Regions from separate parts of the Luteimonas viscosa genome, predicted to be linked through region 1. Evidence: predicted binding sites of a transcription regulator. Region 1 holds the regulator's gene; each other region holds the start of a gene.

Region 1 (10,521 bases):
CGGTGCCGTCTTCGAGGACGAGGATTGCGGTTTCGGTCACTGGCTTCGCCTACGTGAGGTTGCAAAAAACCGCCGGAGCGGGCGGAACCGGTCCGGAGGCGGGGGGAATCAGGCGAGCGGGAATGATACCGGGCGACGGCCGAAAAGGAAAACCCGCTGTACAAGCCCCGGGACGCAGGCTAAGTTGATTCCGGCGGCGAAAGCCGTGCGCCCGGGGGGGCCATGAACGACAAGACCGTGTATGCCAAGACGCCCGCCGGGCAACAGGAAATCGGGGAGCGCAAGGCGGGCCTGGACATCCGCCAGCGGCGGTTGCTGATCCTGGTCGACGGCCAACGCAGCGTGGCCGAGCTGCGTGGCGTATCGGGGTTCCCGGACGCCCTGGCGCTGCTGGAAGGGCTGCAGGCCCATGGCCTGGTGGTGTCCACCGGCGGTCCTGCGGCGGCGGCCCCCGCCCCTGCCGCATCGAAACCCGCCGCCGTGCCGGCCGGGCCGCCCACCACCACCGCCGACCTGCGCGAACGTGGCCGCCGGGCGGCACGCGCGGTCAGCGATCTGCTCGGACCGATGGGCGAGGACCTCGCGATGCGGCTGGAGGAAGTGAAGTCGGCCGAGGCGCTCGAGGACCTGCTCACGCGCTCGCGGCGGATGCTGGGCGAGGTCCGCGGCAAGTCCGCGGTCGCACGCTTCGAGCAACTGCTCGAACAAGACTAGTCCGGCTCAGTCGAACAGCAGCTGGCGCAGCCCGTAGCGTCCCGGGGGGCGCCGCACCAGCCTGATCGCCGCCTGCAGCGCGCCCTGCGCGAAGATGTCGCGGTTGCCTGCGCGATGGACCAGCTCGATCCGTTCGCCCATGGTCGCGAACTGCACCAGGTGTTCGCCGACGATGTCGCCCGCGCGCAGGCTTGCGTAGCGCGGCGTGGCACCGCCGCGAGACGCGGACGCGCCCAGCGCCAGCGCGGTGCCGGAAGGCGCATCGCGCTTGTGCGCGTGGTGCGATTCGACGATGTCGCAGTCCCAGCCCGGGAGCGCCGTCGCCGCGCGCTCGACCAGTTCGTCCAGCACCGCGACGCCGACGCTGAAGTTGGCCTGCCACAGCACCGGGATACGGCCGGCGGCGGCATCGAGCGCGGCGCGCTGTGCATCGGACAGGCCGGTGGTGCCGGACACCAGCGCCGCGCCGCGCGCCTCGCAAAGGGCGCGGACGGCATCGAAGCCTTCTGGCAGGCTGAAATCGACCGCGACATCGAACGCCGGCGTGCCCGCAAGCTCGGACGCGGCGAAATGCGGCGTCCCGTCGACCACGCGCTGGCCGACCGAACGCTGGACCGCGGCCACCACGCTCACGTCCTTCATGCCCGACGCAAGCCGCAGCAGCGCCTGCCCCATGCGGCCGGAGGCACCGTGGACCAGTATTCGTACGGGTTTGTCCATGGCCGCAGGCTAGCCGTGCGCGCCACCCGCCGACAAGCCCCTCGCTGCCCGGGCGAAGCCGATCAGGTCAGCTGCGGCGCCCCGATGAAGTAGCCCTGCCCGCACGCCACGCCGATCCGCCGCAACGTCCGCGACTCGGCGTCGGTTTCGACACCCTCCGCGACCAGGGTCGCCTGCGTGCCTTCGGCGAAGGTACACAGCGCCGCGATCAGCGACTGCAGCCGCGGACGGAGGTCGACGCCGCGCACCAGGCTCATGTCGAGCTTGATGATGTCGGGCGCGAGCGTGAGCACGTGTCGCAGGCTGGAGAAGCCGGCGCCGGTATCGTCCACCGCGATGCGGAAGCCGCGCGCCTGCAACGCCGACAGCCGGGCGGCAAGCCTCGGGTAGTCCTCGACCGCGGTGTGCTCGGTGATCTCGAGCACGATCCGGGCCGGATCGACATCGCCCAGCACCTGGTCGAGCGCGTCGCTGCACGCGACCTCGGGCGATACGTTCAACGAAAGGTAGGCGTCACCGGCCGGCAGCGGGTCGGCCAGCGCCGCGCGCAGCGCCGCCAGTTCCAGTTCCACGCTCCGCCCGCAGCGGGCGGCATCCCGGAACCAGGTGTCGGTCGGCAGGCCGTATTCCTCCGGAAACCTCGCCAGCGCTTCCCAGCCGACGACGGTACCGTCCGTCATGCGGACGATCGGCTGCCTCGCCACGCGCAGGCGACCGTCGCGCAGCAGCCGGGTCAGGCGCCGCCGGGCCGCTTCGTCCCCGCTGTCGCGATCGGCTCGGTTCCCCGCACCGGCGGCGACTTCCGCCTCCCGGCGCGAGGCTTCGACCGCACGATGCAGGCTGGCGCCGGCGAGCGTGGCCAGGTGCTCGAGCGCGAGCGTTTCCGCGGGGCCGAAACAATGCGGCTCGCGCGAGGCGACCTTGAGCACGCCGACGGGCTGGTCGCCGAACTGCAGCGGCACGACCACCATCGAGCGCAGTCCCACGCGCCGGCAGGCGTCGCGATCGACCCGCGCGTCCTGCTCGCTGTCGTCGCAGCGCAGCAAGCAGCCGCGCTCCATGCTCAGGCCCGACAGGCTGCCGGCGACGGGAATGCGCAGTCCCAGTTGCGCTTCCGCCATGCCGGAAGCGAACCAGTAGACCATCGCATCGCCGTCGCGGATCTCCAGGACGGCGCCTCCGGCGCCGGTCAGTTCCTGTGCGTGCAGGGTCAGCGCGGCCAGCACGTCCGACGGGCCGGGCCCGGAGGCCATGATCGCGCCCTGCGCCTCGACCACCCGCGTCAACAGCGACAGCGCCTCCGCATCCGACAGGCCGGTGCCCGCGTCCTGTGCGGCGCGCCGACGACGCTTTTCGACAAGCAACTGCATGGCCGCCTGCTTCCTTGGCATCCTCCGCCCCCCCTTGCGGGCGCCACGCATGCGGCGCCCATCGCGGACAGGCCGACCCTCCCACCGGCATGGTGGGCTGTCAAGTTGCAGGGCCGCATTGCCCGACTGCCGGCCGGTCGCCCCCGAACGCGGCGGGGAGACGCTGCATCAGGAGGTCATGCGCTCCCAGAAGCCGCGCACGCCGTCGACGAAGGTGCTGGATTTCGGCGAATGCCGACGCGCACCGTCGCCGACGAAGGTGGCCTCGAACCTGTCGAGCAGGTCGCGCTGTTCGGGCGTCAGGTTGACCGGCGTTTCGACCACCACCTTGCAGTACAGGTCGCCCGGCGCGCGGCTGCGCACCGACTTCACGCCCTTGTCGCGCAGGCGGAAGACCCGGCCGGTCTGGGTTTCGGCGGGAACCCGGATCTCCGCCTCGCCGCCGAGGGTCGGCACGCGCACCGCGTCGCCCAGCGCGGCCTGCGAAAAGCGGATCGGCACTTCGCAGTGCAGGTCGTCGCCGTCGCGTTCGAAGATCGGGTGCGGACGCACCCGGACCTCCACGTACAGGTCCCCGGGAGACGAACCGGCCGGGCCGGCCTCGCCCTCCCCCGCCAGGCGGATGCGATCGCCGTTGTCGACGCCCGCCGGGATCTTCACCGAGAGCACCTTCTCCTCCTCGACGCGGCCATTGCCGTGACAGGTCTTGCAGGGGTTGGCGATGGTCTGGCCGCGTCCGTGGCAATGCGGGCACGGTTGCTGCATCGAGAAGATGCCGCGCTGGAAGCGCACCTGGCCGCGTCCGTGGCAGGTGCCGCAGGTCTCGAGCTTGCGGTCTTCCGAGCCGGTGCCGGCGCAGTCGCCGCATTCGGCCAGGGTCGGGATCTCGATGCGCTTCTCCAGGCCGGCCACGGCTTCCTCGAGATCGAGTTCCATCACGTAGCCGACGTCGGCACCGCGCCGCGGCCCGCCACGCGCGCCGCCACCGCCGAAGATGTTGCCGAAGATGTCGCCCATGTCGGCGCCACCGAAGCCGCCGGGGCCCGCGTTGCCGCCGCCCATGCCGTGCTCGAACGCGGCGTGGCCGTGCTGGTCGTAGAGGCGGCGCTTGCCGCCGTCGGACAGCACCTCGTAGGCTTCCTTGCACTCCTTGAAGCGCATCTCGGCCTCGTGGTCGCCCGGATTGCGGTCCGGGTGGAACTTCATCGCGCAGCGGCGATAGGCCTTCTTCAGGTCCTCCTCGCTGGCATCGCGCGGGACGCCGAGGGCTTCGTAGTAGTCGCGTTTCATGGAGACGGGATTCGTGATTCGTTATTGGTGATTCGGAACGGCGAAAGCGGACTCCAGGGGATCGTGATGGAAAAAGCGGAGCCGAAACCCCGCTTCTTCCAATCACCAGTCACCAATCACCAATCACTGCTTCTTCTCGTCGTCCTTGACCTCGGTGAACTCCGCGTCGACCACGTCGTCGTTGTTCGACGCCGCCGGACCGCCGGCATCGGCGCCCGGCTGCTGTGCGGCCGCGGCGGCCGCGAACAGCGCCTGCGCGGCCTCTTCCAGTCCCCTGGTCTTGGCCTCGATCTGGCCCTTGTCGTCGCCCTTCATCGCGGTCTCGACCTCGGCGATCGCGCCCTCGACACGACCGATGACGTCGCCCGGCACCTTGTCGCCGTTGTCCTTGATCGCGCTGCGCGCGCTGTGGATCAACGCGTCGGCCTGGTTGCGGGCGCCGACCAGTTCCTGGAACTTCTTGTCCTCCTCGCGATGCGCTTCGGCATCGGCGACCATGCGCTGGATCTCGTCGTCCGACAGGCCGGAACCGGCCTTGATCTCGACCTTCTGCTCCTTGCCGGTCTTCTTGTCCTTGGCCGTCACGTGGACGATGCCGTTGGCGTCGATGTCGAACGACACCTCCACCTGCGGCATGCCGCGCGGCGCGGCGTCGATGCCGGTCAGGTCGAAGCGGGCCAGCGACTTGTTGTAGCGGGCCTGCTCGCGCTCGCCCTGCAGCACGTGCACGGTCACCGCGGACTGGTTGTCCTCGGCGGTGGAGAAGGTCTGCGAGGCCTTGGTCGGCACCGTCGTGTTCTTCTCGATGATCTTGGTGAACACGCCGCCCAGGGTCTCGATGCCCAGGCTGAGCGGGGTCACGTCCAGCAGCAGCACGTCCTTGACGTCGCCGGCCAGCACGCCGCCCTGCACCGCGGCGCCGATCGCCACGGCCTCGTCCGGGTTGACGTCCTTCTTCGGCTCCTTGCCGAAGAACTCGCTCACCGCCGCCTGCACCCGCGGCATGCGGGTCTGGCCACCCACGAGGATGACCTCGGCGATGTCGCTGGCGCGCAGGCCGGCATCGTTGAGCGCGACCTTGCACGGGTCGATGGTCTTCTTCACCAGGTCGTCCACCAGCGCCTCGAGCTTGGCCCGGGTGAGCTTGATGTTCAGGTGCTTCGGGCCCGACGCGTCGGCGGTGACGTACGGCAGGTTGACCTCGGTCTGCTGCGCGCTGGACAGTTCGATCTTGGCGCGCTCGGCCGCGTCCTTCAGGCGCTGCAGGGCCAGCGGATCCTTGCGCAGGTCGATCCCCTGGTCCTTCTGGAACTCCTCGACCAGGTAATCGATCACGCGCTTGTCGAAGTCCTCGCCGCCGAGGAAGGTGTCGCCGTTGGTGGCCAGCACCTCGAACTGCTTCTCGCCATCGACTTCGGCGATCTCGATGATCGACACGTCGAAGGTGCCGCCACCGAGGTCGTAGACCGCGATCTTGCGGTCGCCACCGGCCTTGTCCAGGCCGTAAGCCAGCGCCGCGGCGGTCGGCTCGTTGATGATGCGCTTGACGTCGAGGCCGGCGATCCTGCCGGCGTCCTTGGTCGCCTGGCGCTGGCTGTCGTTGAAGTAGGCCGGGACCGTGATGACGGCCTCGGTGACCTTCTCGCCCAGGTAATCCTCGGCGGTCTTCTTCATCTTCTCGAGAATGCGCGCGGACACTTCCTGCGCCGAGAGCTTCCTGCCGTCGCTGGTCGCGACCCAGGCATCGCCGTTGTCGTGCTCTATGATCGCGTACGGCACCAGGTCGAGGTCCTTCTTGACCTCGGCGTCGCCGAACTTGCGGCCGATCAGGCGCTTGACCGCGTAGAAGGTGTTCTTGGGGTTGGTGACGGCCTGGCGCTTGGCGCTCGCGCCGACCAGCACTTCGCCGTCCTTGGTGTAGGCCACGATCGACGGCGTGGTGCGGTCGCCCTCGCTGTTCTCGATGACCTTGGCCTTGCCGCCGTCCATGATCGCCACGCACGAATTGGTCGTGCCGAGGTCGATGCCGATGATCTTTGCCATGATGGTTCCCTCTGGAATCTGGTCTGGTGGGCGGCGCTGCCGCCGATGACGCGTATCTGGGGCTGCCGCGACGGCGCTTCAAGCGTCGCCGGGCGGATGTTTCAGGATCAGTCGTGCTTGGCCACGGCGACGAGCGCCGGGCGCAGCAGCTGTTCGTTGAGGATGTAGCCCTTCTGGAACACCTGGACGACCGCCCCCGGGGCCACGTCCGCGGTCTCGACCGCACTCATCGCCTGGTGGCGGTCGGGATCGAAACCGTCGCCGGGCGCCGGGGCGACCTCGACCAGGCCGGCGTTCTCGCAGACCCGCGTGAGTTCGCGCAGGGTCAGCACCACCCCGTCGCGCAGCGGGTCCTCGGCGGGGGCGGTGTTGAGCGCGGCCTCGAGGCTGTCGAACACCGGCAGCAGTTCGCCCAGCAACTGCTTGTTGGCGAAGCGGCAGGCGTTGCGCACGTCGCGCTCGAGGCGCTTGCGCTGGTTCTCGATGTCGGCGCGGTCGAGCAGCGACTGCGCGCGAAGCTGTTCAAGTTCGGCCTCGAGGGCCTGGATCCGGCCTTCGGCGCCGTGTTCTTCCTCGGCCGCGGTGGCGGCGTCCTGCATGGGTTCGGTGGTCATGTCCTGGCGTTGGCTGGGCGGTCGTCTGGCCGCCGACCCGCCAGCTATGGGGCCGGCGGTTCCGGATTCAAGGCGGCGCCGAGCACGTCGGCGGCCGCCTGCACCACCGGGATCACGCGTTCGTAGGCCATCCGTGTGGGGCCGATCACGCCCAGCACCCCCAGCACCCTGCCGCCGGCGCCGTAGGGCGCGGTCACCAGGGAGACACCCTCCAGCGGCGCCAGCCCGGTCTCCTCGCCGATGAAGATGCGCACGCCGGGCGCCCGGATCGTGCGCTCCAGCAACTGCAGGATCTCGCGCTTTCGGGCGAATGCCTCGAACAGCTCGCGCAGGCGGTCGAGGTCGGACAGGTCCTGCACCCCGATCAGCCGGGTCTGGCCGGCGACCAGCATGTCGTCGCTGTCGGCCGGGGCCAGGGCCTGCTCGGCCAGTTCCACCGTGTGCGAGAGCAGCGCTTCCATCTCGTCGCGCGCGGCCTGCAACTCGTGCACCAGGGTGGCGCGGATCTCGGCCACCGGCCGCCCGGCGAAGTGCGCATTCAGGTAGTTGGCGACCCGCTCCAGTTCGGAACCGTCGTAGGGGCGGCGGGTCTGGATGATGCGGTTCTGCACGTCATGGTCGGCGAACACCAGGATCGCCATCACCCGCTGCCCGTCGAGCGGCACGAAATCGATGTGGCGGAAGGCGAACTGTTCGCGCCTGGGCACCGACACCACGCCGACGAAATGGGTCATCGCCGAGACCAGTTCCGAGGCGCTGCCGAGCAGCGACTGGGTGGTCCCCGAACCGCCGGCCAGTTCGCCGCGCAGCCGCGCCATCTCCGCATTGGGCAGCGGCTGCACCTGCAGCAGCGAATCGACGAACACCCGGTAGCCCTGGGCGGTGGGGATCCGTCCGGCCGAGGTATGCGGCGCCGACAGCAGCCCCTGGTCCTCGAGGTCGGCGAGGATGTTGCGGATCGTCGCCGGACTCACGTCCAGTCCCGAATGGCGGGCCAGGGTCTGCGAGCCCACCGGCCCGCCGTCGCGGATGTGCCGCGCGATCAGCGTGCGCAGCAGTTGCCGCGCGCGCGGGTCGAGGTGGGTACGGGGCGGAGGGACGGCCATCGCCGCGATTAGATCGCCGATCGTCCGTGCGGAGCAAGCGACGGGGGATTCCGCCCTGCGCAAGCCGGCCGGCAGCCGGGCGGCCCGCGGCGAAGGTGCCACGGGTGCGCGGCAGGGCGAGGGCCGGAGTGCACGCGACACCCGGACGACCATGCGGCCTCGCCGCGCCGATCCCCGGTCCGGCGCGGACTGCGCGCTGCCCGCATTGCGTCTCGGCGGTTGAGAACGCGCGCACTACAATGCCCGACCATGCTCAGGCGCCTCACCCTTCGCGATTTCGCCGTCGTCTCGGCCTCCGAACTCGAATTCGGCCCGGGCATGACGGTGATTTCCGGCGAGACCGGCGCCGGCAAATCGCTGCTGGTCGACGCGCTCGGCTTCCTGTCCGGCCTGCGCGCCGACGCCGGCATGGTCCGGCATGGCGCGGCGCGCGCGGAACTGCATGCCGACTTCGACCCCGCCGACGCGCCGGCCGCGCTCGACTGGCTGCGCGAGCAGGAGTTCGACGACGGACAGGCCTGCACCCTGCGTCGGACCCTGCGCGCCGACGGCGGTTCGCGCGCGTGGATCAACGGCCGGCCCGCGACCCTGTCGCAGCTCTCGCAACTGGCGGGGCTGCTGGTCGAGATCCACGGCCAGCACGAACACCAGGCGCTGCTGGAAAAGTCCAGCCAGCTCGCCCTGCTCGACGCCTTCGGCCGTCACGACGCGCCCCTGGCGGCGGTGCGCGAGGCGGCCGCACGCTGGAGCGCCCTGCTGCGCGAGCGCGATGCGCTGTCCAGGACCGGCGACGTGTCCGAGCGGATCGACTGGCTGCAGCACCAGCTCGGCGAGCTCGAGCGGGAGGACCTCCGCCCCGAGGCGCTGGAGACGCTGGTCGCGGGACACCGCCGGCATGCGCACGCGGCCAGCCTGATCGCGGCCTGCGATGAAACGCTGTCGGGCCTGTCCGGAGACGACGAAGGCCCGTCGCTCGAGCGGCGCCTGCAGCAGCTGCGCGGCGGCCTGTCGCGCGAGCGTGCGCACGAGCCCAGGCTGGAGGAAGTCGACGCCATGCTCGAGTCGGCCGCGATCCAGATCGACGAGGCCGCGCTGCTGCTGCAGCGCGTGCGCGACGACCTCGACCTGGATCCGGTCCGGTTCGAGGCGATGGACGCCACCCTGGCGCGTCTGCACGAACTGGCGCGCAAGCACCGGGTCGCGCCGGAGGCGCTGGCCGACACCCGGGCCGCGTTCGCTGCCGAACTCGAATCGCTGCGCGAGGCCGGCACGCGGCTGCAGGTGCTCGATGGCGAGATCACGACCGCCGCCGGCGCATGGCGCGAGGCCGCCGACGCCCTGGGCCTGGCACGCGCTGCGACCGCCGGACGCCTGTCCCAGGCCACCACCGGGCTGATCGGCGAACTCGGGATGGGTGGCGGCCGCTTCGAGGTGGCGCTGGAGCCGGTCGATCGCGACCGCCCCGACCCGCAGGGCGGCGAGCGCGTCGAATTCCTGGTCTCGGCCAACGCCGGGCAGCCGCCCAGGCCGCTGCGGCGCGTGGCGTCGGGCGGTGAGCTCTCGCGCGTCTCGCTGGCGATCGAGGTCGCCGCGCTCGGCTCGGACGCGGTGCCGACGATGGTGTTCGACGAGGTGGACTCGGGCATCGGTGGCGCGGTCGCGGAGATCGTCGGCCAGAAGCTGCGTGCGCTCGGCGACAGCCGCCAGGTGCTGTGCGTCACCCACCTGCCGCAGGTCGCCGCCCAGGGCCATGCCCATTACCGGGTCAGCAAGGCCGACCGCGACGGCCTCACCCACAGTGCGGTGCAGCGCCTCGATGCGAAGCAGCGCCAGGAGGAACTGGCGCGGATGCTCGGCGGGGTCGAGGTCTCGAAGGAAGCGCGGGCGGCGGCGAAGCGGCTGCTCGGGAACGCCGGCTGAGGCAACCCGCCCGGCGGCTTTCCGCTGGCGTCGCCGCCGTCGGGGAATCCTTGCGGCGGGGGCGCCCGAGGGCGCGCCGTGGAACGGAATGACCGGGCCCGATGCGCCCGATGCGCGCGCTGCGTCCGGACCCGGGCTCAGCGCTTCCTGCGCACGTACAGCACCAGCGAATGCTCGTCGAGCGCATAGCCATGCTCGCCGGCGATCTTGTTGAGCAGGGCCACGATCTCGGGGCTCTCGAACTCGGTGATGTGGCCGGTGCCGACGTCGACCATGTGGTAGTGGTGGTCGCCGCGGTCGATCTCGTACAGGGCGTGGCCGCCCTCGAAGTTGTGCTTGACCACGAGGCCGGCGGCCTCGAACTGGGTCAGGACGCGATACACGGTGGCCAGGCCGATCTCGTCGCCCTGCTCGAGCAGCTGCCGGTAGATGTCCTCGGCGGTCATGTGCTGGCGCGGGGTCTTGAGTTCGAGCAGCTCGAGGATGCGCATCCGCGGATGCGTCACCTTCAGCCCGGCCTTGCGCAAATCCATCGATTCCATGGGGTCTCCGTTCACGGGCGGTTTAGCGCCAGCTGCCTGGACGCCGGTCGCGATGCGCGCGGTGGAGTGTATCATCGCGCCACCCCAGCCGATCCTCGCAGGCCCCTGCTTCATGCCCATGTCCCGCATCGCGCTCGCCCTCCTGATCGCCATGGCCACCGCCGGCTGCGGCATGCTCTACAAGCAGCCGATCTACCAGGGC
Region 2 (10,521 bases), on a different contig from region 1:
AGCGGCGAGACCGACGCGCTGTCCGGCTCGCCGCAGTTCATCAGCACGATCGGCTGGCAGTGGGGCCGGTTCTCGCTGCTGGCCCGGCACATCTCCAATGCCAGCCTGCACCAGCCCAACGATGGCGAGACGATGCTGCAGGGCGCGTGGCGGTTCTAGCGGTTCCGGTGATGGTGGCGGAAGGTTGCCGACGGCACGCTGCCGCTGCACACACCGCTCGCTGCGGAAGCCGCGTTCCCGCCACCGATCCCGACGGGCGCCGGCGTCAGCCCGTGTAGTGGCGCGGGACGCGCTTGAGACCGGTCAGCAGGCGATAGGGGCTGTTGCCGCTGCGCGCGGCGACGACGGCCACCGGCAGGCGCGGTCCCCACAGCTCGATGTCGCTGCCGAGGCCGGCCGCGGGGTGGTCGGTCAGGTCCACGGTCAGCATGTCCATCGAGACCCGTCCGATCAGTTCGCCCGGCCGGCCGTCGATGACCACCGGCGTGCCCGAGGTGGCGTACTGCGGATAGCCGTCGGCGTAGCCGGCCGCGACCACGCCCACCCGCGTCGGGCGCGTGGTGGTGAAGGTACCGGCGTAGCCGATCGGCTCGCCCGCGGCGAGCTCGCGCACGGCGATCACCTTCGACTCGAGCCGCATCACCGCGCGCAGCGCGTCCGCTTCCGCGCGCGGCGCGTCGAGCATGTGCGAGCCGTACAGCATCAGCCCCGGGCGGGACCAGTCGCGGCGCGAATGGGGCCATGCCATCAGCGCGGCCGAGTTGGCCAGGCTGGCCGGGGTGCCGGCCGGCAACCGCGCCAGCGCGGCGTCGAAGGTGGCGAGCTGGACGCGCGTGCTGTCGTGGCCCAGTTCGTCGGCGCGCGAGAAATGGCTCATCGCCACCATCGCGTCCACCCACGGCAGCGCGCGCAGTCGCTGCCAGGCGGGCAGGTATTCGTCCGGCGACAGGCCCAGCCGGTGCATGCCCGAATCGAGCTTCAGCCAGACCCGCCAAGGACGCGAGGCGCGATGTCGCTCGAGCGCGTCCACCTGCCACGGCGTGGCGACCACGGTCCACAGGTCGTGGCGTTCGACCAGCGGCAGTTCCTCGACGTCGAAGAAGCCTTCCAGCAGCAGGATCGGCGCGCGGATGCCGCTTTCGCGCAGTTCCAGCGCCTCCTCGATGCAGGCCACGCCGAAACCGTCGGCCTCGCCCTCGAGCGCGCGCGCGCAGGCGACCGCGCCGTGGCCGTAGGCATCGGCCTTGACCACGGCCAGCGCGCGGCCGCCGCCGAGCGCGCGTGCATGGCGGTAGTTGTGGCGCAGGGCGTCGAGGTCGATGGTGGAGCGGGACGGGCGCATGTCAGCGCAGCCCGGTCGGGACCGGCCACGGGCGATCGTAGCGCGAGATGTCGAGGCCCTCGGGATCGATGGCGGGCGTGCGCCCGTCGACCAGGTCGGCCAGGTACCGCGCCGAACCGCAGGCCATGGTCCACCCCAGCGTGCCGTGCCCTGTGTTGAGCCAGAGGTTGCGGTAGCGCGTGGCGCCCACCACCGGCGGGCCATCGGGCGTGGACGGGCGCAGGCCGCTCCAGAATTCGGCGCGATCGAGGTCGCCGCCCTCCGGGTACAGGCTGCGCACCACCATCTCCAGCGTCTCGCGCCGCGTGCGCGGCAGCGACCGGTCGTAGCCCGAGACCTCGGCCATGCCGCCGACGCGGATGCGCTGGTCGAACCGGGTGATCGCGACCTTGTAGCTCTCGTCGAGCACGGTGGAGTGCGGCGCGAGTTCCGGGCGGACGATCGGGATGGTCAGCGAGTAGCCCTTGAGCGGGTACACCGGCAGGCGGACGCCCAGCGGCGCCAGCAGCCTGGGCGACCAGCTGCCGAGCGCGAGCACGTAGGCGTCGGCGGTCTCGGTGCGTCCGCCGATGCGCACCCCGGCCAGGCGCTCGCCATCCCCCAGCAACGCCTGCACCTCCTGGCCGAAGCGGAACTCCACGCCCGCGCTGGCGGCCAGCGCCGCCAGCCGGGTGGTGAACAGGTGGCAGTCGCCGGTCTCGTCGCCGGGCAGGCGCAGCGCGCCGGCCAGGGTGTCCTTCACCCTGGAAAGCGCCGGCTCGACGCGGACGATGCCGTCGCGATCGAGCAGTTCGTACGGCACGCCGTATTCGCGCAGGACGGCGATGTCGCGTGCGGCGCCGTCGAGCTGCGCCTGGGTGCGGAACAGCTGGGTGGTGCCGAGGGTGCGCTGTTCGTACTCGATGCCGGTCTCGCGGCGCAGTTCGCCCAGGCAGTCGCGGCTGTACTCGGCCAGCCGCACCATCCGCGCCTTGCTGACCGCGTAGCGGTGGTGGGTGCAGTTGCGCAGCATCCGCCACAGCCAGCGGTACTGTTCCGGGTCGCCGGTGGGGCGGATCGCGAGCGGCGCGTGGCGCGAGAGCAGCCACTTCGCCGCCTTGAGCGGAATTCCCGGCGCCGGCCAAGGCGAGGCATAGCCGGGGGACACCTGGCCGGCGTTGCCGAAGCTGGTCTCCAGCGCGGGGCCGGGCTCGCGGTCGACGACCACCACTTCGTGGCCCTGCCGGCGCAACGACCACGCGGTGGTCACGCCGATCACGCCGGAACCCAGGATCAGGATGCGCATTGCCTGTTCTCTCGCCACACGCCAGTGGATGGAAGGATGGAAAGCTCGCCCGCAGGTGCCGTCGCTTCGCTGGACGCGCAGACGTGGGGATCGCCGCGGAGGGCCTCACGCATACGCCCCCTAGGTTCCGGGAGTTGCCGCGCTGGCCGTGGCATTCTCCAGTATAGAAAGACGATTGCAGTCGATTCGACTGATATCGAGGCTCAGGACAGGTAATATTCCTGCAGAAGCCGTTCCTGGCAGGACCATGAAGCCGCGCGAGCTCGACCGCATCGACCGCCGCATCCTGCGCATCCTGCAGCAGGAGGGGCGCATCCCTTTCACCGAACTCGGCGAACGAGTGGGGCTGTCGAACACGCCGTGCACCGAGCGCGTGCGCCGGCTCGAGCGCGATGGCGTGATCACCGGCTACCACGCACGGCTGGCGCCGGCCTCGGTGAAGGCGGGGCTGCTGGTGTTCGTGGAGATCAGCCTGGCCTACAAGTCCGGCGACATCTTCGAGGAGTTCCGCCGCGCGGCGCTGAAGCTGCCCAACGTGCTCGAATGCCACCTGGTGTCGGGCCACTTCGACTACCTGATCAAGGCCCGCATTTCGGAGATGGCCTCGTACCGCAAGCTGCTGGGCAGCACCCTGCTGACCCTGCCGCATGTGCGCGACTCGCGCAGCTACATCGTGATGGAAGAGGTCAAGGAGACGCTGGAGCTGCCGGTCGCGGATTGATGGCGCGCCTGCGATGCGCACCGCGATCCTGCGCGACGGGCGCGGTCGTCGAAGCGCGTTGCGTGTGCTAAGTCGCGGCGCGGCATCGCGCGTGACATAGGGGTCCAGAACATCCGGGCCGCCGCTGTACGGTCTCGTGGCGACCTGACGGGCCCCGCTGCGACCGGCGGGCTTTCGCGGCGAATGTCCCCCGGCCTCCGCCTCGCGGCGGAAGCCTCCTCCTTGATTTCGCCGCGAAAGCCCGCCGGTCGCAGCGGCGCTCGGCTGACGACTGGCACGTGGATCGCCAGTCCCAAGCCGGGGTGTGCGCTGGGTTGTTGGATCGGGAAACCTGGACCCTGCTCCGCAGGGTGCGGGTGTCCCCGGGGACGAAATCAAGGAGGAGCCGTCGGCCGCAGGGCGGCGGCGGGGGACATTCGTCTCCGGGGGCACCCGTGCCCTGCGCCGCGCGACAAGGGCTCAACAACGTTGTTGCTGTCCTGTCACCGGTCCCGGCAGTCCTTCCCCGTGCGCGCTGACACCCGCCTGCCGGGAACCGGGACGCGCGTGCTCTGGACACGATGCCGGGCCCGCCGGGGTGCGGGAGATTTTTCTTCACCGGCCCTTGAAAGCCCCAAGACGCCGCCCCATGTTCCGCCCACCTCCCGGCCTGCCCGGGATTTTCGTGCCCACGGTGCTGGCAGTCGTCATGTGCGAGTGCTAACATCGCCACCACTTTCCCAGTCCAATCAATCACTTAAAGGATTGAATATGAGCAATATCAAGCCGCTGTACGACCGCGTGGTCATCAAGCGCATGGAAGAAGAGAAGCTGTCCGCGGGTGGCATCGTGATCCCGGACTCGGCGACCGAGAAGCCGATCAAGGGCGAAGTCGTCGCGGTCGGCGAGGGCAAGGTGCTCGACAACGGCAGCGTCCGCGCGCCGAAGGTCAAGGCGGGCGACAAGGTGCTGTTCGGCAAGTACAGCGGCACCGAGGTCAAGCTCGACGGCACCGAGTATCTGGTGGTGAAGGAAGACGACATCTTCGCGATCCTCGGCTGAGCCGAGTACCGCGAAGGGATTCGGGATTGGGGATTGGGGATTCGTAACGGCGCAACGCGCCGCCCCGCCCCTCCCGAGCCCGCCGCCTTCGCTTTCTCCAATCCCCAATCCCCAATCCCCAATTCCGGAGTTTCATCCCATGGCTGCCAAAGAAATCCGTTTCGGTGAAGACGCACGCGCCAAGATGGTGCGCGGCGTCAACACGCTCGCCAACGCCGTCAAGGCGACCCTCGGCCCGAAGGGCCGCAATGTCGTGCTCGAGAAGAGCTACGGCGCCCCGACGATCACCAAGGACGGCGTGTCCGTCGCCAAGGAGATCGAGCTGTCCGACAAGTTCGAGAACATGGGCGCGCAGATGGTGAAGGAAGTCGCGTCCAAGACCTCCGACAACGCCGGCGACGGCACCACCACCGCCACCGTGCTGGCGCAGGCGCTGATCCGCGAGGGTTCCAAGGCGGTCGCCGCCGGCATGAACCCGATGGACCTCAAGCGCGGCATCGACCACGCGGTCAAGGCCGCCGTGGAAGAGCTGAAGAAGATCAGCAAGCCCACCGCCGACGACAAGGCGATCGCCCAGGTCGGCACGATCTCGGCCAACTCCGACGAGTCGATCGGCAACATCATCGCCGACGCGATGAAGAAGGTCGGCAAGGAAGGCGTGATCACCGTCGAGGAAGGCTCGGGCCTCGACAACGAACTCGACGTGGTCGAGGGCATGCAGTTCGACCGCGGCTACCTGTCGCCGTACTTCATCAACAACCAGCAGTCGATGTCGGCCGAGCTCGACGACCCGTTCATCCTGCTGCACGACAAGAAGATCTCCAACGTCCGCGACCTGCTGCCCGTGCTCGAAGGCGTGGCCAAGGCCGGCAAGCCGCTGCTGATCGTCGCCGAGGAAGTCGAGGGCGAGGCGCTGGCGACCCTGGTGGTCAACACCATCCGCGGCATCGTCAAGGTCTGCGCCGTCAAGGCCCCGGGCTTCGGCGACCGTCGCAAGGCGATGCTCGAAGACATGGCCGTGCTCACCGGCGGCACCGTGATCTCCGAGGAAGTCGGCCTGCAGCTCGAGAAGGCGACCATCGCCGACCTCGGCCGCGCCAAGAAGATCCAGGTCTCGAAGGAGAACACCACGATCATCGACGGCGCTGGCGACACCTCCGCCATCGAGTCGCGCATCAAGCAGATCAAGGCGCAGATCGAAGAGACCTCCTCCGACTACGACCGCGAGAAGCTGCAGGAGCGCGTGGCCAAGCTGGCCGGCGGCGTGGCGGTGATCAAGGTCGGTGCCTCGACCGAGATCGAGATGAAGGAAAAGAAGGCCCGCGTCGAAGACGCCCTGCACGCCACGCGTGCGGCGGTGGAAGAAGGCGTGGTCCCGGGCGGCGGCGTGGCCCTGGTGCGCGCGCTGCAGGCCATCGGCGAGCTCAAGGGCGCGAACGAAGACCAGAACCACGGCATCGTGATCGCCCTGCGTGCGATGGAAGCCCCGCTGCGCGAGATCGTCACCAACTGCGGCGAAGAGCCCAGCGTCGTGCTCAACAAGGTCAAGGACGGCAAGGGCAACTACGGCTACAACGCCCAGACCGGCGAATACGGCGACATGATCGAGTTCGGCATCCTCGACCCGACCAAGGTCACCCGTTCGGCGCTGCAGAACGCGGCCTCGATCGCCGGCCTGATGATCACCACCGAAGCGATGGTGGCGGAGCTTCCGAAGAAGGAAGAGCCGCACGCCCACGGCGGCGGTGGTGGCGGCATGGGCGGCATGGGTGGCATGGATTTCTGATCCGGCTTCACCCGCTGCACCGCAAGACGAAGAACCCCGCCGCGAGGCGGGGTTTTTCTTTGTGCCCGGATCGTGCGTGCCGCCCGCCTTACAGGTCGATGCCGAAGCCCACGCCGGCGGACTTCTCGCTGCCACTGAACGCGCCGCCCAGGCTGAAGGACGCAGTCCTGCCGACGCGCTTGCCGTAGCCGATCGACAGCGCGCTTTCGCCACCCTGCCAGCCGGCGCCGACCGCGATGCGCCCGCGCGGGCTCTGCGTGCCTGCGGCGTTGATCGCCATGTTCAGCATCGCGCTGCCCATCGCGCCCTGGCGGTCGATGCGGCGGTCCTGACGGTGCATGCGACGATCGATGTCGTCGAAGCGGTCTTCGAATGCGTCCATGCGTGCGTTCAGCGCCGATGGATCGAAGCCGGCGATGCTCGCGATCTGCGCGTCGGTATAGGCATTGGCGGCGTCGAGCGTGGTGGCGTCGCCGGTGTCGGCGTAATCCTGCGCGGCATCCAGCGTCGCATCGTCGGCGGCATCCGCATACGTCCCTGCAGCCGACAGCGTGGCGGCGTCCCCGCCGTCGGCGATCGCGCGTACCTCGGCTTCCGACAGGCCGCCCGGTCCCAGGCCGGCGACCTGCGCGTCGGTGTAGGCGTTCGCGCTGGCCAGCGAGGCTTCGAGCTGGCGCAGGTTGACCGCGTCGGTCGGCGCGGTGCCGTCGGCGACATGGATGATCTGGCGCTCGAAGCCTGCGCTGCCCACCGACACCGTCCACGCGCGGTCGGCAAGCGCGCCCGCGCCCAGCGCGACACTGTTGGCCCCGGTGGCGCTGGCGTTCTGCCCGATGGCGACCGATCCGGTGGCGTCGGCGCCGGCATTCGATCCCACAGCGACGCTGTCGCTGCCACCGGCGACCGACGACTGGCCCAGCGCCACGCTGCGGTCGCCGGCGGCATGCGCATCGAAGCCGATCGCCACGCTGGTGCCCCCCTCGGCGAAGCTGCCCTGCCCGAGCGCCGCGCCCTGGCCGAGTGCCCGGCTGCCATACCCTCCAGCGAACGAACCGTAGCCGGCAAACGCCTCGGCACCGATTGCGGTGGCGAAGTCCTCGCCCGCGACCGCGTCCAGGCCGATCGCGGCCGCGCCGAAGCCGATGGCCTCGCTGGAGAACCCGGCGGCGAGGCTGCGATCGCCGACGGCGCTGTTGAAGGCGCCGATCGCACTGCTGAACTGGCCTGCGGCCGTGTTGTTCCTGCCGAACGCGTTGCTCTGTTCGCCGTCGGCGGTGTTGCCGACGCCCATGGCACTGGCCTCCATCGCGGTGGACGTATTGCTCCGGCCGATCGCCACTGCGCGGGCCCCGGATGCGGTGTTGTCCTGGCCCACAGCCACCGCGTTCGTTTCCGTCGCGGTATTGAGGAAACCGATCGCCACGCTGCCGACGCCGGCGGCCACGTTCACGCGGCCCATGGCGGTGCTCTGGTTGCCGCCGGCGTCGTTTTCCAGGCCGAAGGCGACGCTGCCTACGCCGCCGGCGACGTTGTCGATGCCGCAGGCGACGGCGTCGGACGAGCCGGGGGCGCTGCTGCCGCCCGTGCTTTCCGCGGCCGTGCCGTCGTCGGCGAGGATGCAGCTCTCGCCGGCAGTCGCGTCGGGGTAGGAGAGACTGAAGAGGATGGCCAGCGCCAGCGCGGCGCGGGACGGGAATCGAATGCTCATGGCGGGCTCCGGTGACGGAAACGGCGGAGTGCCGCTCCCACCTGACCGCATTCGGGAAGCGCCACGATCCGGGGCCACCGTCCGGGTCGCGAGTGGGGTGGATCCGCCTTCCATGTGCAGCGGGCGGTGGCGCCTGTCACAGCGGTCGCGGAAAGGCCTCAATCCCCGGTCACCGGCAATCCGTGCTCCCGTGCCCAGCGCAGCGCCTCGTCGCGCGCACCTTCGTCGAGTTGCTTCATGCGTTCGCGGTGGACGCGGCGACACTCCGCGCCGCTGCGTCCCTGCGGACATGCGCGCAGGGCGGCGTCGATCTCCGCCGCCTGGTCGACCAGCGATGTCGCGTCCTCGCCGAAACCGATCGCCTGCTCCAGCGCCGGTCCGGCGAACGCGGTGACGATCCTGTAGCGCCGGGTGTCGAGTCCGGCGACCGCAGGCTGCATCTGCTTCAGGTCGATCACCACGTCGCCGCCGTCGCGGTCGGCGCCCTCGTAGCGCACGCGCCGCACCTCCCGGTTGACGCGCACGCGTGCGTCCTTGATCACGCCGCTGCCCATGCCCAGCCACGGGACCTGCGTGACGACGGCGCTCGCGCCCGGCGCGACCCACACCTGCAGGTAACGTTCCGTGCCGTCGATGTCCACCTTGCCGCGCGCGCCCCGGGCGCGACCGGGCGGGGCGCTGCCCAGGCGCTGCGGCGTGCGCGCGATGCTGGACAGGAACTCGTGCGTGCGTGCCGCGCTGGCCAGCCACGCGAAGGCGGCCGGGATGTCGTCGCCGAGCTTCATGCACGCGCGGCCGACGTCGGGATGCGTGCCGCACAGCAGGAAGTCCCCGTTGGCCTTGCGGATCAATCCGTCGATCGCGGCATCGGCCGGCAGCGGCGGCGCGGTCGCCATCAGGTGGCCGATCGCATCGCCGGTGACCAGCCAGCTGCCGTCGGCGCTGTTGACGAAATACTTGAAGTCCTCGAGCAGGTCGGCGCTTTCGACGGTGTGCAGGATCATCCAGTCGAACTGGAACTTGCCCAGGTCGCCCTCGGGGTTGCGCGGGAAGCGGCTGTCGGCGCGATAGGCCGCTTCGCGCGCCTGCTTGCGCCTGCGCCACTCCGCGTCGCCGGCGTCGGTGGGCTTGACCAGGTCGTTGGGGATGTCGAACGGACTCTGCCAGCCCGGGATCTCGTCTCCGGTCCACGCCGGCTTGTCGGCCAACCGGTCGGGGATGTGGAAGGGATCGGCCTCGCCCGGCAGGCTGCCTTCGGGCACGTCGGGCTTGTCCGGCGGAATGAAGCGCTCGCCCAGGTCGCGTGCCTTCGACGAGCCGGATTCGACGACGTCGAGCGGCGCGTCGGGCGGATCGAACGGGTTCGGGATCGCGCCGGTGGCGAAGGCGAACGCCGCCGCGCCGACGACCAGTGCGGCGATGCCGGAGGCGGCCGCGGCGCTGCGCTTCATTGCTTCACCAGTTCCACGCGCCGGTTGCGCGCGCGGCCGGCCTCGGTATCGTTGTCGGCGACGGGCACGCTGCTGCCGACGCCCTGCGCGGTCAGTCGCGCCGCCGCGATGCCGCGCGCCAGCAGGGCATTGCGCACGGCCTCGGCACGCTGTTGCGACAACGCCGTGTTGGCCGATGCCGTGCCGGTGCTGTCGGTATGCCCCACGACCAGCAGCTTCAGCGCGGTTTGCTGCCGCATCAGTTGCGCGGCCTGGTCGAGCGATGCGTTCGACTCCGGTTTCAGGGTGGCGCGGCCGGTGTCGAAGAAGATGCCGTCCAGTGTGACCTTGCCTTCCTGCGCCAGCCCGGCGGCGAGCGCGTCGGCCGAGACCCCGACCATGCCGGTGTCCATGCCGGCGGTTTCCAGCACGTGCACGTAGGTGATGTTCGGGTTGACCGCGACCGACACGTACGCGGTGCCGTCGCCGTAGGCCAGCCCGCCGGTGAAATAGCGCAGGTCGCCGGCGATGCCCACGTTCATGCCGTTGAGGGTGTTCCAGCCCGGTTTGGCGGTGCTGCCGCAGGCCTCGCGGCGCTGGCATTCGTAGTCCAGGCGGAAGCCGCGCGCGGCCAGCGCGTCGCGGTAGTTGCGCTCGATCTCGAAGGTCGAACGCCCGCGCGGGTTGTCGTAGCGCAGCCGCGTGAGCTTGCCTTCCAGCCGCTCGGTGCGATTCTGCCGCTGCGCGAAGCCGACGATGCGCTGGTACTCGTTGTAGGCGTCGAACTTGCGTTCGCGCAGGTTCGAGCCGGCGTACGGCGTGATCAGCGGATGGTCGCCCCCCGGGTCGGCAGAGGCGCTCTCGCTGCCGGCGCCGCCGCCGACGATCTCGACCTCGTCGCCGCGGCGTTCGGCCTCGCGCACGCAGCGTTCGTCGCCCAGCGCGCAACGCGTGGCGCGGCGGGTTTCCCGGTCCACCTTGCGCTCGACCTCGCTGGTCGCGGCGCGTTCGGCGACCTTTCTCAGCCGGTCGGTCCAGCTCTGGGCGGCTGCGGTGGCGGACAGCAGGGCGATGCCGAGGGCAAGGCACAGCGCGGTGGCGGACGGGCGGTGGAACATGGCGGACTCCCCGGGTGCAGGTTGCGGCGCACGGGCCGCTTACCTGCACATTCGGAATCGGTCGGTAAAAGTGCCAACGGTGCGGCCGCA
Region 3 (10,521 bases), on a different contig from region 1:
CAGATCACGAATTGCCCCGCCGCCAGGGCCGTGAGCCAGCGCAGCGACAGCCGGTCGGCGTCGGAGCGGTGCGCCTCCAGCCGACGGCGATACCGCGCGACGCAGCGCAGCGCCGCCGCCAGGTAGGCGAACGCCACCAGGTACAGCAGGGGATCGAACCACGGCGCATCCCACGACCCGGCCACCGGCAGCGGGGCGCCGCCGAGCCAGCGTCCGCCCGCCCACGCCAGCGCGAGGCCGAACCACGCGGCGTGGGCCAGGTCGCGCCAGCGCGGGGCCCGTCCCGTGGTCAGCACCCGCACATAGACGAAGAACATCGGCGCGTAGAACAGCGGCAGCAGCCGCGCGATCCGGTACGCATCGCCCAGGGCGGTGGTCGCGGACGCCATGTACCCGGCCTTGACGGCGAGATCCACCGCGATGACGCCCAGCCAGGCCGAAAGCACGCGGTTGGCGTGCGCGTTCGACCGGCTTCGCCAAAGCGCGGCTGCCAGCATCGCCGCCTGCGCGGCGCCGACCCAATACAGGATCACCCAGACTGTCATCGACCGCGGAGCCGGTGGCGGGGCCGTGCAGGATAATCGCGCGGACGCCGGAAACGGAAAAAGCCCGGCCGGAGCCGGGCTTTTCCTGTTCTTCGCAGCGAGACGATCAGGCCGCGAACAGCGCCTTCATCTTCTTCAGGGCGTTGGCCTCGACCTGGCGGATGCGCTCGGCCGACACGCCGTACTCGTCGGCCAGTTCCTGCAGCGTGAGCTTGCTGTCCGGATCGAGCCAGCGACGCTTGATGATGTCGCGCGAACGCTCGTCCAGGCGCGCCAGCCCGGCGCGCAGCAGCTCCAGGCGGTTGTCGGCGCTGTCGCCGCGCTCGTAGGCCTGCGCCGGATCCTCGTCGTGCGCGATCAGGTACGCCGACGGCGACGGCGGCGCGTGCTCGTCGTCCTCGTCGGACGGCGCGTCGAAGCCGATGTCGCGACCCGACAGGCGCGACTCCATCTCCAGCACCTCGCGCTCGGACACGTTGAGGTCCTTCGCCACCGCGCTCACTTCCGCCGCGTTGAGCCAGCCCAGGCGGGTCTTGCTCTTGCGCAGGTTGAAGAACAGCTTGCGCTGGGCCTTGGTGGTCGCGACCTTGACGATGCGCCAGTTCTTGAGGATGAACTCGTGCATCTCGGCGCGGATCCAGTGCACCGCGAAGCTCACCAGGCGCACGCCGATGTCGGGGTCGAAGCGCTTGACCGCCTTCATCAGGCCGATGTTGCCTTCCTGGATCAGGTCGCCGAGCTGCAGGCCGTAGCCGCTGTAGCCACGGGCGACGTGCACCACGAAGCGCAGGTGCGAATGCACCAGCTCGCGCGCGGCGTCGAGGTCCTCTTCGTCGCGGAAACGGCGCGCCAGCGCCTGCTCGTCGTCGACCGAGAGCACGGGAATCTGGTGGACCGCACCGATGTAGGCTTCCAGCGAACCGAGCGGAGTCAGCCCGGTGAAGGCGGGAACCGGCAGGTTGTTGGCAACGAGGGCTTGGGTCATGGGGGTCTTCATGGGAAAGGAGTCTAGCAGTCGGTACCTGTGACTGCTAAGGGCTCTGGAAGTTCCCAGCGTTGCATGAATGGAACAACGACAGGGGCGGCTGTCGATCGTTTCAGGAGCCGGCCTGGCGCTCCGGAGACATCTGGCCCCGCTCCTCGCCGTTGCCCGCCTGAATCCCGCTCGACCGCCTTATCGAACGTGCGACAGGCCGACCCGTTGACGCGAGCGACGCACGCCGGCGGCCAGCCTCCCCGGCCCGGCACGCCGGCCCCCTCGGCGTCGGCCGGCCTGCCTGGCGTCGCAGCGCGTCGCGGACGCCTCAGGGTTCCGGATCGGCCACCGTGCACTGGTATTCCAGCACCAGTTCGCCACCTTCGGGCAGTGCCGGGATCGTCAGCCCGGCGCCCTGGAGGTCCCCGACCGTGGCAGCGGCGGGGCACTGCGCACCGCCGCTGGCGCTGCAGGCCACGACCGAAGCCGGTGCGCAGTCGAGTCCGTCCACCGGCGGATCGGTGACGACCGCGCCATCGGCCGCGAACGGGCCAGCGTTGCCCACGGTCACGGTGTAGTCGACCACCTGCCCGACGCTGGCATTGGTCGGCGTCACCACCTTGTCCAGCGACACGTCCACCGCGAGTTCGAGCTCGACCGCGTGGTCCTCGGCTTCGCCGTCGGCCGCTTCGCCGGAGGGCGACTGCACCTCGGCGGCATCGGTCGCATAGCGCAGCCGCACGTAGCTGCTGCCGGGCGAGACGTCGGCGGGCACGATCCACGACAGGGCCGCGGCCCCGCCGCTGCACGCGGCCTGCGCGCGCTCGTCGGGGTCGAACGCGCCGTTGTGGTCGAAGTCGATCCAGCCCGCGACCGTGCCGGTGCCCACGCAGGCAATGCTGCGGTCGATCGGCTGCGCGGTCCCGGTGATGGCCAGCGTGTCCGACGTCCATGCGTCCTCTTCGGCGGAGCCTGCGCTGCCGCCGCTGTCGTCGCCATCGGCGTCGACGCCGGCCTGGGTGCCGGGCTCGCCGTCGGGACCGATGCTGCCGAGGAAGCCGCTGTCGGGCGGTGCGAGCTGTCCGAGCTGGAAACCCGGGGTGTTGATGTCGATGGCGCCGGCGCCGGGCGCCAGCCCGTCGGGCTCGGCCACCAGCCCGCGCAGCAGGTGCGCGGCGTCGCCGTAGCTGCCCGGGGCATCGCCGAAGTCGGCGGACGGCGCCAGCAGCCCGATCGCGATCGCGGTATTGCCGCCACCGAGGATCTCGAACGCCATGGTGATCGACTCGCCGGGGCCGTAGGCCGCTTCGTCGAAGGTCAGGAAGGTCACGCCCGCCGGACTGGTCGTGCCGTTCTGCTCGCCGCCCGGGTTGCCGAAGCGGATCGCCTGCAGGCCGCCGCCCACGTCGTCCTTGCGCGCGTCGTAGCGGTTGCCGTTGCCGGTGTAGACCTCGACCACGTTCCAGGTGCCCGCGGCGGTGCCCTCCAGGTACTCGGTGGTCGTGTTCATCGACTCCGCGTCCGCCATCACCAGACCGGGGATCCGGTACGGCAGGCCGCCCAGTGTCGCCTGGCACTCGACGGTGAAACCGTGGGTGCCTGTCCTGCCCATGATGCCGGTGATGAGCTGGTTGGCAGCGCCGGTGCCACCGATGTTGTACATGTCGTCGAGCGCGTCGCCGCTCCAGTCGCCGGGGCGATAGCTCTCGATGGTGCCGCTGATGCCGGACAGGCTGCACTCGAGGACCAGGTCCTGGTTCGCGGTCACCGGGATCGTGGCCGAGGTCGTGGCGCCGTCGGCCAGCGGGAGCCCCGCCGTGCCGTTTACGCCGCCGCCCCAGGTCAGCCACAGGACCTCGTTGCGGTACTGGCCACTGCCGCCGGTGGCATAGGCCGCGGCATGCGCCTGCGGCAGGTGCGCGGCGAACAGGCCGCCGGCCAGCAACAGCGTGCAGGCGTTGCGGAGGTTGCGAGTCTTCATCAGTAGCTGCCCACGAAATTGACGAACCAGCCCTGGTGGTCGTAATCGAACTCGGTCAGGTCGTCGCTGAAATCGGTGAAGTTGTAGCCCGCGCCGATGCGGAAGTTGCGGCCGATGTCGCGGTCCACGCCCGCCATCCAGCCCTGGCGCGTGCCGCCATCGTCCACGTCCAGCCAGCGGTACTCGGCCATCGCGTGCCAGCGGTACAGCAGCTCGTAGCGGACCTGCCCGGCGGCGAAGGTGGTCGCCGAGTCGAACCAGTCGCCGGTGCCGCGGCCGAAGCGCGCCTCGCCCTCGCGGCGCGCGAGCTTGCCCGCGAATTCCCAGCGCTGGTCGTGGCGGTACACGCCTTCCAGCGACAGCACCTGGGTCTTCTGGTCGTACTGCGCGCCGCCCATCTGGCCCAGCGTCGCCAGGTCGTAGAGGTAGGTATAGCGGCCGAACAGGCCCCAGCGCGTGCTGTTCCACGGGCGGAAGGCGAAGCCGAGGTTGCCCTCGATGAACTTCGCGCTGGCGGCCGGGTCGAGGTCGTCCTGGGTATCGGCGTAGTTGAAGCGCCCGGCGATCCGCCAGCTCTCGTTGAGCTTGTGGGTGAGGCGATGGGTGCTGACCCACTGGGTGACGCGTTCGGCGCCGCTGTCCTCGCGCCACTCCAGCTTGCTCTGCCAGCTGGTGTCGGTGGAGGTGCGGCCGCCGGCGACGCTGATCGCGCGGCGATCAACCTCGCCGCCGTTGACGTTGGTCAGCTCGCCGTCGCTCAGGGTGAAGCCGACGTTCCAGCCCTGGGCCGGATAGAAATCCAGGCCGAAGGTATGCGCCAGGCCGCTCTCGCGACGGTTCTTCAGGAACTGGCTCTCGTTGAACACGTTGACCTGGTTCGACAGCCGCCAGCGCTGGCCGAGCGTCCAGCCGTTGCGCGCGTTGGGATTGAAAAGCGGGTCGTAGTCGCTGCGATCGGTGGAGTACGTGTAGCTGCCGTAGAAGCTCTGCTGCGCCGAACGCCGCCACTCGCCGTTGATCTGCGCCGCGTCGCCGCGGTCGCCGGTGGTGAGCTCGCCGCCCAGGGTGGAGAGATTGGCGAAGTTGTAGCGACCGCCGAGGGTGAACGCGTCGTTGTCGGCGTAGGCGCCACTGTCGTCGTCCAGGGTCAACTGGGCGGTGCCGTAGACATCGAGCGCGGTGCCGAAGCGGCGGGTGTAGCGCGCGGCGCCGAGCAGGCCGGCCGCATCGAGCGTGCCGCGCGTTTCTTCGACCCGCCGCAGCTCGAACGCGAGCGCATCGACATCGCCGATCCGCCATTCGGCCCGGGCCTGCGCCTGGGTCAGCACGTCGCCGGCGCGCTCGGCGCGGCTGTAGCGTGCGTACACGCCCAGGTTCGGGGTGAACTCGCCCAGCACCTCGGCGCCGTATTCCTCGACCTCGGCGCCGGTATCGAAGCGCGAGATCGAGTAGCCGGCGTCGATCTGGCGCCACCACGCCCCCGCGCTCCACGGCTGCTGGCTCCAGCCCAGTTCCTGGAAGTTGGCGCGCGCCTCGACCGCGGTGGCCTCGCCTTCGCGTGGCCCGGCGGGATTGATGCGGGTGAAGCTCAGGCCGCCGTTGTCGGAGAAGAACACCGGCGCACTGGTGGACTCGGTGCGCGCGTGCTCGAGCTTCAGGTAGGTGCCTTTGCCGGCCTGCAGCGTGACGTCGGCCGAGGTCAGCGTGTAGTCCTCGCCGGCGCGGTTCTCGTCGACGTGGGTCAGGCCGACGCCGAGATGGTCGCCGAACCAGTGTTTGCCGCGCACGCCGGCGGCGACGTCGTCGGCGTCGAAGTCGCTGGGCACCCACTCGTAATCGACGATCAGGCGTTGCGCGAACCCGTCGAGCGGCGCGTCGCGGGTCAGCGTCGGCAGGTTCTGCAGGGTGATCTGCGCCAGCGGGCGGGTCAGCAGCACGCGGCCCTGCAGCTCGTCGATCTCGTAATCGGCGCCGCGCAGCAGTTCCACGCGCTGCTCGACACGGCCGGTGGTGCGGTCGCGCACTTCCAGCACCACCCGGTCGGAGCCGGGCAGCACGTCGGTGTGCCGCAGGTAATACAGGCTGCCGCCGGTGCCGATGAACTCGCTGTGGCCGGGCGCGGTCTGCGCCTCGGAGGCGAACGCGCGCAGTTGCGTCACCGGGTCGCCCCAGGCATTGGCCATGCGCGAGCGCCAGTTCAGCGCGGCGCCGTACAGCGCGCGTGAGTACTGGCCGTACTCGGTGCCGGTGAAGCCGGTGGCGAAGTTGCCCCACAGCGCCTCGTTCTTGTCCCAGTCCGCGCGCAGGTAGAAGCGGCCCATGGTGTCGACGTCGCGCCATACGCGGGAATCGTCGCCGTAGGTCGGGTAGTACAGGTCGGGATCGAGCCGCCGGAACACGTCCTGCGGATCGGCCGAGGTGAAGCCGTCGAACAGGTCCTCGAGCGGACGGTTCTGCGTATCGGCCTGGGCGGTGACCAGGTACTTCCCGCCCAGCTTGGCCTTGCCGTAGAACGCCAGGCGGCCGTCGCTGAGGATGTCGTCCTCGCGGCCGGCCATCGCCAGGGACTGGCCGGGCCCGCTGGCGTCGTTCTGGTAGACGGTGACGTCGGCCATCGCCACGCCGAAGAAGTAGCGGCCGCTGACGTCGACGTCGAGCGCATGCACGATCGGCGCGGCGCCGTCCTGCCCATCGAGGCCGATCTCGAACCGGTGCTGGCCGACCGGCACGAGGTATTCGGCGACGAACTTGCGCTCAAGATCGACCGGATACGACTCGCCATTGATGCGCAGCGAGCGGCCTTCCGGCAGGTTGCGACCCTGCACGCGCACGCGCGAGCCGTAGATCGGGATGTTCTGCTGGCGCAGGCCGTTCCCGGCGAACGCGTCCTCCACGAGTTGCTGGGTCAGCGCCTGGTCGCCGCTCAGCGCGGTGCCGAGCGAACGTTCGACGCTCTCGCGCACCTGTCCGCGGGCGCGCTCCGCTTCGTCGGGGCGCACCAGCTGCAGCTTGCGCGGCGAGGTTTCGTCGAAATTGCCTTGCGCGTCGAACGCACGCAGCACGTAGACCAGTTCGTCGCCGGCGCGCAGGCGCAGGTCCGCCGGAAGTTCGCCGTTCCACTCGCTCTGCACGGCGGCTTCGACCGGGAGGTCCAGGCTCGCCACCGGTGCGACCAGGTCGCCGTCGCTGCCGCGGTAGATCCGCAGTTCGTAGCGGTCGACGAAGGCGGTGTAGTTGCTGCGCACGAACAGGCGCACCGGCTCGACGATCCGCCCCGCGTCGAAGGCGACCATCGACGGCGCGGTGATGCTGAGTTCCGGCACGCCCAGGTCGGGATCCTCGGTGGCCCAGATCGCGCCGCCGCCCGGCAACTGCACCGAGAACGTGCCGCGCGCCACCGCGCGACCCGGCTGGTCGAGCGCGACCGACACGCGCCGGTCCGGCTGCAACGCCTCGGAGGACGACTGCGCGTCCGTCCCGGTGGTCGCCGGCTGGTCGTAGCTGCGCGTGCGCACGCGGAACACCAGCTCGCCGGTCTCGCTGCTGCAGGCTTCATCGCCGCATTCGATCGCGGCCTTCGCCGGCTCGGCCTGTTGCGCCGAGGCGCTGGCGCTCATGCCGGCGAGGATGCCGATCAGGGTGGCGTCTAGCAATTTCATCTTCATGGTCCGGATCCCCCTTACCTGCGTTCCGTGCCGACGGGGGCCGCCGGATCGCTGCTTGCCTCGACCCGCACCTTGGCGCGGACCTCCGGACTCAAGCGCTGCGCGAGCGCCTGCTGCACCGCGCTGGCGCGTCGCAGTCCGAGCGCGGCGTTGTAGGCGTGCGAGCCGCGGACGTCGGTGTGTCCGACGATCGCCACCACGCCGCCGCCGAGTTGCTCGAGCCGTCTCGCGACCGCGTCGAGCAGGTCTTCGAACTCGGGCCGGATCCGCGACTGGTCGGTGTCGAACAGCACCGTGCCCAGCAATGCGCCGCCGGCATCCACGCCCGCGACCAGGCTGTGCGGATCCTCGACGCGCGTGCGCAGGACCACGCTGAGGCCGGCCTGCGCCTCGGCCGCCACCTGCGCCTGCAGCGCATCGCGCACCGCGGCCGCGCGGGCGAAGGCCAGGCCCTCGCTGTCGCCGTCGGCGGTGATCGCCACCTCGCCACCGCGATGGCGCTCGAACTGCTCCGCCATTCGCGTAATCGCCGGCAGGTAGGCCTCGCGCACCTCGGTGCTGCCGGGGGCGAAGATCACCTCGCCCAGTTCCAGTTCCACCCGGCGCTCGCCGCCCGGCAGCACCTGCACCGGCAGTTGCACGCCGAAGTCGAAGCGCACCGGCAGGCCCGGGGTCACGCGCCGCACCAGCGGATTGGCGGTGGTGAACGGCGTGCCCGGCGGCAGCGTGGCCGGATCGACCTTGAGGATGAAGTTGCGGCCATGGCCCCAGTCGCCGCCGTGCACGTCGGCCAGGTGGTAGCGGCCGTACTGGTCGGTCTCGATCAGCACGCCCTCCACCGATGCGATGCGCACGCCGGGAATGCCGCGCTCGTCGATGCCCGCATTGGAGATGACGTAGGCCACGTCGAACCCGCCTTCCACCGCGGACACCACGCGCTCGACCGTCGGCTCTGCCGCGTTCAACCCCTTCGCCGCCTCGCCGCTGCGTTCGAGCGTGGGGTTGCCGGCGGCGTCCATGCGCAGGGTCACGCCCTGGGCGCTGCTCAGCACGAAATCGCCGGTGAAATCGGCCGAGCGCAGGCGCTGGCGGATCACCACCTGGCGCGCCTCCACCGGGTCGGCTTCGGACTGCCGCGCCGCGATCGCACCCACGTCGATGCCGTGCAGCAGCGGTGCGCTGGCATCGGCCACCGGCTGCGGACCGTCGCCACGATCGATCGTGGTCGAACCGGCGACGTAGGCCGCGGGCGCGAAGCCGCCCTGCACGCGCACGTCGCCCAGGTCCGCGCGATCCTGCCAGCCGTCGCCGTCGCGATCGTCGAAGACCGTGCCGAAGACCAGACTGTCGTCGAGCAGCGGATCGGCGTCGAGCGCGACCTGCGCGGTGGCGACGTTCGAGATCGGCGTGTTCGCCCCGTCGACCGCGACCGCTTCGTTGACGTGCGTGCCGGCGCGCACGCCGGCGCCTACGCGCAACAGGTAGACGATGGTCGCCTGCCCGCCGGCCTCGATGTCGAGCCCGCCGATGCGCAGCGGATACCGCCCGTCCAGGGTGAAGGCACCGTCGCGGTCGGTCACCGCCATCGAGCCCTCGACGTAGCTGAAGCCGTCCGGCGGGGTGTCGACGAGGGTGGCGCCGGTCACGTTCACCGCACCGATGTTCTCGACCGCCAGGGTGTAGCGGACCAGGTCGCCGATCGCGACGTTGCGCACGGCCACGCTCTTGACGATGCGCAGCAGCGCGTCGTCGGACAGCTCGTGCCGGGTTTCGCAGACGGTGCATTCGGGCTCGACGTCGCTGGATTCGCCCACCACCACGTTCCCGACGCTGCCGCTGGCGTCCGCCGTGACCGTGGCCGGGTAGGTGAAGGCGTAGTCGCCCGGCACGGTGCCGGTCGGCAGGGTGCAGACCACCGTGGCGCCCTGCGCGGCGCAGCCCGCCGGCAGCGCGCCCAGCGCGAGGCCCGGCCCCGGGGTGTCGACCAGCCGCACGTCGGCGCGCGTGGCGGAGTTCTCCACCGTCGCCGTCAGCGTGTACTCGATGACGTCGCCGACGCCGACTTCCTGGTCCTCGCCGGGCGTCGCCTGCTTGGCGATGACGATCCGCGGTTCGACCAGGGGATGCTGGGTATTGCAACTGCCGCACGTCGGCGGCTGGCCGCCGGTGCCGGTGCCGCCGCTGGCGGCGACCACGTTGCTCACGATGACGGTCGCATCGGCATCCACCGTCGCCGTGTAGGTCAGCGCGTACGTGCCCGGCAGCGTGCCCGCCGGCAGCGTGCAGGTCAGCGTGCCGGTGCAGGCGAACGCGCCCGCATCGGTCACCTCGCCGAAGCTCAGGCCCTCGCCCAGGGTGTCGTCCAGGGTCAGCACCTCGCGCGTCGACGAACGTTCGACCGTCGCCTGCAGGGTGTAGGTGATGACGTCGCCCGCACGCACCGGGGTGTCGCTGCCCGGATCGGAGGACTTGGTCACGGTGACCACCGGCGCGATCACGTCGTGTTCGGTCGCACACGTGGTGCACTCCGGTTCCGGATCGCCGCCCGGCGGGTTGCTCGCCGTCACCACGTTGCCCAGCGTGCCGGCCGCATCGGCGTCCACCGTTGCGGTGTAGGTCAACGCGTAGGTCCCAGGCACCGTCTCCGCGGGCAGCGTGCAGGTCAGCGACCCGGTGCACGCGAACGCGCCCGCATCGGTCACCTCACCGAAGCCCAGGCCCTCGCCGAGGGTGTCGACCAGCGTCAGCACCTGGGTCGTGGCCGAGTGCGCCACCGTCACCGTCAGCGTGTAGGCCAGAGTGTCGCCCGGCGAGACTTCGCTGCCCGGCGCGGGATCGGACGACTTCGCCACCGTGATCGAGGTCGGCAGCACTTCATGCTCGGTCTCGCACGTGGTGCATTCCGGTTCGGGATCAGAACCGCCCGGCTGGTTGCTGGCTGTCACCGCATTTCGCAACGTGCCGGTCGCGTCGGCATCGACGGTCGCGGTGTAGCTCAGTGCATACGTGCCCGGCAGCGTGCCCGCCGGCAGGGTGCAGGTCAGCGATCCGCTGCAGGCGAACGCGCCGGCGCTCGTCACTTCTCCGAAGCCCAGGCCTTCGCCCGGCACGTCGACCAGCGTCAGCACCTCGGTCGTGGCCGAGTTGGCGATCGTCGCCGTCAGGGTGTAGGTCAGGGTGTCGCCCGGCGCCACTTCGCTGCCCGGCGCGGGATCGGACGACTTCACCACCGTGATCGAGGTCGGCTCCACTTCGTGCCGGGTCGAACAGGTGGTGCACTCCGGATCCGGATCGCCGCCGGGCGGGGTCGAAGGGACCACCACGTTGCCGACCGTACCGGTCGCATCGCCATCC

What was found. The regulator HrcA, encoded in region 1, represses chaperone genes, less so after heat shock. The targets are predictions, from matches to a motif close to TTNGCACTCNNNNNNNNNGAGTGCNAA.
Region 2: the regulator HrcA is predicted to act here: its motif matches at 4,025-4,051, upstream of groES (co-chaperone GroES).
Region 3: the regulator HrcA is predicted to act here: its motif matches at 1,554-1,580, upstream of rpoH (RNA polymerase sigma factor RpoH).

What each region holds. Positions count from the first base shown of each region.
Region 1 is NZ_VTFT01000002.1:348,513-359,033, reverse strand. It holds gene carA (glutamine-hydrolyzing carbamoyl-phosphate synthase small subunit) at 1-40, opposite strand, end outside; gene FZO89_RS16235 (hypothetical protein) at 223-714, shown strand; gene dapB (4-hydroxy-tetrahydrodipicolinate reductase) at 721-1,434, opposite strand; gene FZO89_RS16225 (sensor domain-containing phosphodiesterase) at 1,497-2,804, opposite strand; gene dnaJ (molecular chaperone DnaJ) at 2,973-4,094, opposite strand; gene dnaK (molecular chaperone DnaK) at 4,218-6,137, opposite strand; gene grpE (nucleotide exchange factor GrpE) at 6,245-6,751, opposite strand; gene hrcA (heat-inducible transcriptional repressor HrcA) at 6,796-7,857, opposite strand; gene recN (DNA repair protein RecN) at 8,107-9,777, shown strand; gene FZO89_RS16195 (Fur family transcriptional regulator) at 9,915-10,319, opposite strand; gene FZO89_RS16190 (outer membrane protein assembly factor BamE) at 10,438-10,521, shown strand, end outside.
Region 2 is NZ_VTFT01000001.1:1,601,876-1,612,396, reverse strand. It holds gene FZO89_RS07180 (acyloxyacyl hydrolase) at 1-159, shown strand, start outside; gene alr (alanine racemase) at 266-1,342, opposite strand; gene FZO89_RS07170 (D-amino acid dehydrogenase) at 1,344-2,627, opposite strand; gene FZO89_RS07165 (winged helix-turn-helix transcriptional regulator) at 2,875-3,348, shown strand; gene groES (co-chaperone GroES) at 4,099-4,389, shown strand; gene groL (chaperonin GroEL) at 4,529-6,175, shown strand; gene FZO89_RS07150 (YadA-like family protein) at 6,264-7,883, opposite strand; gene FZO89_RS07145 (hypothetical protein) at 8,042-9,334, opposite strand; gene FZO89_RS07140 (OmpA family protein) at 9,331-10,431, opposite strand.
Region 3 is NZ_VTFT01000001.1:1,533,184-1,543,704, forward strand. It holds gene FZO89_RS06915 (helix-turn-helix domain-containing protein) at 1-545, opposite strand, end outside; gene rpoH (RNA polymerase sigma factor RpoH) at 652-1,530, opposite strand; gene FZO89_RS06925 (CshA/CshB family fibrillar adhesin-related protein) at 1,850-3,502, opposite strand; gene FZO89_RS06930 (TonB-dependent receptor) at 3,502-7,161, opposite strand; gene FZO89_RS06935 (OmpA family protein) at 7,182-10,521, opposite strand, start outside.